DNA from 2 places in the Novosphingobium sp. BL-S-32 genome. Region 1 is predicted to be linked to the other one. Evidence: riboswitches for the same ligand, from Rfam matches in the RefSeq annotation. Region 1 holds a riboswitch; the other holds the start of a gene.
What was found. Region 1 has a riboswitch for S-adenosylmethionine ahead of AC1VVK_RS07120 (homoserine O-succinyltransferase). Riboswitches for the same ligand answer to the same signal wherever they lie in the genome.

Region 1 (3,401 bases):
CCGAATGCTCGGCCGAGCGCAACCGGATGCGGGTGATCGGCTCGGTCCAGCGGGTGATCGTCGCCAGCGAGGATGCCGAAGCGGTGATCGCCGCCCTCGCCGCGCCGGAAACGCGGATCGTCACCTTCACCATCACGGAAAAGGGCTATTGCCGCGCCGCCGACGGATCGCTCGATCCCTTCCTGGCGCACCATGGCAGCATCTATGCCTTCCTCGAACAGGGGCTGCGCCGCCGCCGTGCGCAAGGCCTGCCCGGCCTGACCCTGCTTTCGTGCGACAATCTTGCCCTCAACGGCCGCCAGCTTGAGCGGCTGATGGGCGAATATCTCGCCCGCCACGATCCCGAACTCGGCGCATGGGTCGCGGCCGAGTGCACGTTCCCCTGCGCGATGATCGACCGCATCGTGCCTGCCACCACTGCCGCAGACCGCAAGATGGTGGCGACGCTCGCCCGCCTCGACGATGACGGCGCGGTGATGACGGAGCCCTTCACGCAGTGGGTGATCGAGGACAAGTTCGCCGGCCCCCGCCCCGCGTGGGAGAAAGTGGGCGCCGAACTGGTATCCGACGTCGCGCCTTACGAGGCGGCCAAGCTGCGCATGCTCAACGGCGCGCACTCGGCGCTGGCCTATCTCGGGCTCGAACACGGGCACGCCTTCGTCCATCAGGCGGTGGGCAACCCGGCGATCCGGCCGCTGATCGAGCAGATCATGCATGTCGAAGCCCAGCCGACGATCAAGGCCGCCCCGGCGCAGGACCTTCAGGCCTATGCCGACGCCCTGCTCGCGCGTTTCGCCAATCCGGCGCTGCAACACCGGCTGATCCAGATCGCCATGGACGGCAGCCAGAAGATCCCGCAGCGCTGGCTGGAAACGCTTGCAGCCAATCAGGCGAAAGGCAAGCAGTGCCCGGCGATCCTGACCGCGCTGGCCGCCTGGCTGCGCCACGTGCGCGGCGACAATTCCGCCAAGTGGGGCCCGGTGGACGATCCCATGGCCGTGCGCCTTGCCGACATCTGGCGCGAACAGGGCGTCAGCGGCACCCCGCGCGCACTGTTCGGCGAAGGCGGCCTGTTCGCGAAGACATGGACCGCCGGCGAGACCGATTTCAAGGCCCTGGCCGAGCGCCTCGCACGGGCGAACGCCTGAGCATCGCTAGGCCAGAACAGCCTGACCTTCGGCCGCCAGACCGGCGACAAGGTCGAAGGGCGTGGTCTGGTAGATCTCGTTGATCCAGTTCGCGAACAGCAGGTGCGCGTGGCTGCGCCAGCGATTCTTCGGCTCCCGCGTGGGATCATCGGCCGGAAAATAGCCTGCGGGAAGCTGGGCCGAACCGTCGCGGTGATACTCACCCGCAAGCGTGTCGCTGTCATATTCCAGATGATTGAACATGTGCAGCGCGCCATGGGCCCGATCGTCGACGAGACCGGCCCCGGTTTCCGCGCTGTCGGCCAGAACTTGCAGGTCCTGCACCTCTGCCAGGGTCGATGAGCATATCTCCGTCCAGCGCGACACGGGAATGTCGAACGTGTCCGAAAAGCCGCGAAGATAGGGCGAAGTGGGCGCGAGATTGCGGTGCTCGAACACGCCGAAGGCCTTGCGCGGCAGATTGTGCTTCGGCACCCCGTGGAAATGGAAAAGCGCGGCCTGGGCGGCCCAGCAGATCGTGAAGCAGCGATGGACGTGCGTCTGCGTCCAGTCGAAGATCGCGCGCAGCTCGGGCCAATAGGCCACCTCTTCGAACGGCATGCGCTCGACCGGCGCGCCGGTGATGATGAAGCCGTCGAACCGCTCGGTCCGCACCTCGCTCCATGGCCGGTAGAAGGCTGCCATGTGATCGGCCGAAGTGTTGCGGGAAACGTGATCGGTGATCCGCACCAGCGTCAATTCGATCTGAAGCGGCGTTGCCCCCAGCAGCCGGGCCAATTGGGTTTCCGTGCTGATCTTGTCCGGCATGAGGTTGAGCAACCCGATCCGCAAGGGCCGGATATCCTGACGCACCGCGTCGGTCTCTCCCATGACGCGCACGCCCTCTGCCTCCAGGACATGGCGAGCGGGGAGTTGATCGGGTATCTTAATCGGCACGGCGCGTCTCTTCCGCTTACGGGATCGACGCTTTGTGGCTTGCTCCGCTTGGTTGCCGGCTGGGCCACATCCTCCTTGCGGAGTGCCACCTTGCCCGGATCGGCAGGTTGGCGTTGGGCGTCGCCCCAACTCTTGATGCTGGGATTCTCCTACGTTGCCGTGCCGCGTTTCGCAACGGGCAGTTTGTCATGTGAGGCAGAATCCGCGCCTGCGCGAGGGTGAGAGCATGGTGTCGCTTTACCCGTCCGCCCTGCTCACCCCGAACCACCACCCACCCCGCTCATCCTGAGCCTGTCGAAGGATGTCGCGCCACGCCTCCGGGGCTTCGACAAGCTCAGCCTGAGCGGGTCCGAAGGGTTTGGTGAGGGAGATCGGATGGAGCGTCCGGGCGTTCGGATCCCCGCTCCGATCATCCTGAACCATCACCCGTTCGCTCCCCCGAACCATCACCCAACCCCGCTCATCCTGAGCCTGTCGAAGGATGTCGCACCACGCCTCAGGGGGCTTCGACAAGCTCAGCCTGAGCGGGTCTGAAAGGTTGGTGCAAGGAATCAGAGGAGCGTGGGAAAGTTCATGTCCCGCGCCAATCAGGCCGCAGCGTCTTTCAGCTTGCCGTCCTCACCCAGCGCATAGTTCGGCAGCCCGTCGAGCGCATGCCGCAGGGCCTCGCCCCAACTGTCCGAAATCGACTGGTAATAAGGATCGCCCGCCTCGATCCGGCGCTCGTGCAGCGGGGCGAACTTGTCGTTCTCCAGCACCAGCAGGTCCAACGGCATGCCGACCGAGAGATTGGCCTTCACCGTCGAATCGAACGAAACGCAGAGCAGCTTCACCGCCGCCTCGAACGTCATCGCGCGGTCGTAGCCGCGAATCAGGATCGGGCGGCCGTACTTGGTCTCGCCGATCTGGAAGAACGGCGTATCGAAGCTGGCTTCGATGAAGTTGCCTTCGGGGTAGATCAGGAACAGGCGCGGCTCCATCCCCTTGATCTGGCCCGCCACGATGATCGAGGCGCTGAACGTGCCCGAGGCCGCGTTCTGGCCGTTGTCGGCCGCGCGTTCGGTGATGATGTCCTGAAGCAGGTTGCCGACGATCGTGGCCACCTGGAACATGGTCGGCGCTTCCAGCAGCGAATTGTGCCGTTCCGCCGGGGCCTTGTTGCGTTCCTCAAGCTGGCTGACCACCGCCTGCGTGGTGGCAAGATTACCCGCCGTCATCAGGGTGATGATGCGTTCGCCGGGGATGTTCCAGCGGTACATCTTCCGGAAGGTCGAAATATTGTCGACCCCGGAATTGGTGCGGGTATCGCTCATCAGC
Region 2 (3,401 bases), on a different replicon from region 1:
GCTGCCGCCGATGGTCTATGTGCCCAAGGCCAAGGAACTCGTCGCGCACTTCAAGGGCGTGGCCGACCAGACCGGTCTGCCGATCATGCTCTACAACAACCCGCCGGCCTACCGCACGGTGATCGACAAGGACGTGCTGACCGCGCTGACCGATGTGAAGAATATCGTCGCCGTCAAGGAATCCGCGCCGGATACCCGCCGCTTCACCGATTTCCGCAACACGTTCGGCGATCGCTACACGCTGTTCGCGGGCCTCGACGATGTGGCTCTGGAAGGTCTCTACCTCGGCGCGCAGGGCTGGGTTTCGGGCCTCACCAACGCGTTCCCGAAGGAATCGGTCGAGCTGGTCAAGGCGTTCGAGCGCGGCGACCATGCCAAGGCGATGGAAATCTACCGCTGGTTCATGCCGCTCCTCCACCTCGATGCCGAGCATGACCTTGTCCAGTCGATCAAGCTGGCTGAGCAGGTCATGGGTCGCGGTTCGGAGCGCGTTCTGCCTCCGCGCTACGTCCTTGAGGGCGAGCGCCGCGCGGAAGTGATCGCGATGGTCGAGAAGGCCGCCGCCACCCGTCCCGACCTGACGGTCGCGGCAGCAGCATAAGGGAGCGTCGATGCGGCACACTTTCTTCTGCATCGACGGCCACACAGCCGGTAACCCCGTTCGCCTTGTGGCGGGCGGGGCTCCGCTGTTGAAGGGCGCCTCGATGTCCGAGCGCCGGCAGGACTTCCTGTCGCGGTTCGACTGGATCCGCACGGGGCTCTGCTTCGAGCCGCGCGGGCATGACATGATGTCAGGCGGCTTCCTCTATCCGCCTTGCGATCCGGCGAACGACATCGGCATCCTGTTCATCGAGACCAGCGGCTGCCTGCCCATGTGCGGCCACGGCACCATCGGCATGGTCACGTTCGGGCTTGAGCACGGGCTGATCCAGCCGGCGACGCCGGGCAAGCTGCGTGTTGAGGTTCCGGCGGGCGTGATCGAGATCGCCTACGAGACCAATGGCTCCAAGGTCACTTCGGTACGCATCACCAATGTCCCCGCCTATGTCGCCGAGCGCGGCATCGAGGTGGACGTGGAAGGCATCGGTCCGCTCTCGATCGACGTGTCCTATGGCGGCAACTACTACGCCATCGTCGAGCCGCAGGGGAACTACACCGGCCTCGACGATCTGGGTGCCTCGCGCATCATCGAGCTTTCGGGCCGGATCCGCGAAGCCGTGCGCGCGAAGTACGAGCCGGTCCACCCGCTCGATTCCACGATCCGCGGCGTCAGCCACATCCTCTGGGCCGACAAGCCCAAGCACGAGGGCGCCGATGGCCGCAACGCCGTGTTCTATGGCGACAAGGCGATCGACCGTAGCCCTTGCGGCACCGGCACCTCGGCACGCATCGCGCACCTGCACGCGACCGGCCGCCTGAAGGTGGGCGAGCGCTTTGTGCACGAGAGCTACATCTGCAGCCGGTTCATCGGCCGCGTCGAACAGGAAGTCACGCTGGGCGACAAGCCGGCGATCATTCCCTCGATCGAAGGTTCGGCCATCGCCACCGGTTTCAACACCATTTGGATCGACCGCGAAGACTCGTTCTGGGCCGGTTTCCAGGTAACCTGATTAGAGTACCCACCCGATCGGCGGGTCTGCATTCCCTCGCCGCCGATCTCTCTTTGGCCCTCGCCGTAATCCGGCGGGGGCTTTTTTGTGCGGCCGCAATAGCTGCCTTCGGCACTTCGGAGCATGCGAAAAGGCCGGGTAAGTCAGGGACTTCGCGTCAATGGCATGTAACAGAAATCGGTAATGTTTGTGCGCAGAGCCGTAACACTCTTGCGTTGCGGTATTGCGGGGTTTATTGGCCGCCACAGCATCAAGAGTCGGACCGACGTTCGACACCAACCTGCTCCCGAGCAAGGTGGTGCCTCCAGAAAGGAGGGATGTGGCCGGACCGGCAATAAACGGGACCTTCAGCCGCAGTTACGTCGATCCGATGCTTGTCTATCGAAGCATGAAGGAATCGATCAATGACAGACCAACCTCAGCAGTTCGCGAGCGACAATTACGCCGGCATCTGTCCTGAGGCGCTTGCCGCGATGCTGGCCGCGAACGAGGGGTCGGCCGTTGCCTATGGCGACGACGAGTGGACCTTGCGCGCCGCCAACACGTTCCGCAGCCTGTTCGAGGCCGACGGCGAGGTGTTCTTTGTCTTCAACGGGACGGCGGCGAACTCGCTGGCGCTGGCCTCGCTCTGCCAGTCCTACCACAGCGTGATCTGCTCTTCCTCCGCCCACGTCGAGACGGACGAGTGCGGCGCGCCGGAATTCTTCTCCAACGGTTCGAAACTGCTGGTCGCGCCCTCGGCCGACGGCAAGCTGACCCCGGCCGCGATCCGCGCGCTGGCGGCAAGCCGCTCCGACATCCATTTCCCCAAGCCACGCGTGGTGACGATCACCCAGCCGACCGAGACCGGGCAGGTCTATTCCATCGACGAGATCAAGGCGATCTCGGCGGTCTGCCGTGAGCTTGGCCTCAAGCTGCACATGGACGGCGCGCGCTTCGCCCATGCCTGCGCGGCGCTCGGCTGCACCCCTGCCGCGATCACGTGGGAGGCGGGCGTGGACGTGCTCTGCTTCGGCGGCACCAAGAACGGCATGGCCGTGGGCGAGGCGATCATCTACTTCGATCGCGCTCTGGCGGCGGACTTCGAATATCGCTGCAAGCAATCCGGCCAGCTCGCGTCGAAAATGCGCTTCCTCTCAGCGCCGTGGATCGGTTTGATCGAGACCGGCGCCTGGCTGCGCAATGCCGAGCACGGCAATGCCTGCGCGCGGCGGCTTGCCGAACTGGTCGGCGATTTGCCCGGGCTTTCCTTCAAGTTCCCGGTGCAGGCCAATTCGGTGTTCCTGGAGGCTCCGGCCGAAGTGCTGGAGCGTCTGCGCGGGCGCGGATGGCGGTTCTATACTTTCATCGGGGGCAGCGCCCGTTTCATGTTCGCGTGGGACACCGATCTCGCCCGCGTCGAGGAACTGAGCCGCGATTTGCGCGAGATTACGGCTGAAGTCGCTGGCGAGCACATTCCCGCAGCCTGACCCAAACGCAAAAGGCCCGCCCGGTCTTGCGACCGGACGGGCCTTGGATTTCACAGCGGCTCCGAGTGGGGACGGGGAGCCGCTGTGCGGGATCAGAAGTTGGCGGTGAAGCCCACGAAGATCGTGCGGCCCAGCGCGTCGTAGACGCCCGGATAGGTATTGCCGTTGCCGAAGGCCGACAGGATGCCCGCAGCGATAGCCGGCGGATTCTTGTCGAACATGTTGTTCACGCCTGCGCGCAGGGTGAACTGCTTGTCGATGGCCTGCGAGACCGAGAGATCGAAGTAGTTGTAGGCATCGATCTTGCGGTTCACCACGCTGG

Region 2: it holds a riboswitch for S-adenosylmethionine, as region 1 does, so the genes downstream of both, AC1VVK_RS18970 (threonine aldolase family protein) here and AC1VVK_RS07120 (homoserine O-succinyltransferase) in region 1, are expected to answer to the same signal.

Annotation. Positions count from the first base shown of each region.
Region 1 is NZ_CM166476.1:1,551,888-1,555,288, forward strand. It holds gene AC1VVK_RS07115 (mannitol dehydrogenase family protein) at 1-1,148, shown strand, start outside; gene AC1VVK_RS07120 (homoserine O-succinyltransferase) at 1,155-2,084, opposite strand; SAM-I-IV-variant riboswitch at 2,123-2,228, opposite strand; gene AC1VVK_RS07125 (proteasome-type protease) at 2,672-3,401, opposite strand, start outside.
Region 2 is NZ_CM166477.1:493,683-497,083, forward strand. It holds gene AC1VVK_RS18960 (dihydrodipicolinate synthase family protein) at 1-601, shown strand, start outside; gene AC1VVK_RS18965 (4-hydroxyproline epimerase) at 612-1,610, shown strand; SAM-I-IV-variant riboswitch at 1,853-1,959, shown strand; gene AC1VVK_RS18970 (threonine aldolase family protein) at 2,015-3,079, shown strand; gene AC1VVK_RS18975 (TonB-dependent receptor domain-containing protein) at 3,172-3,401, opposite strand, start outside.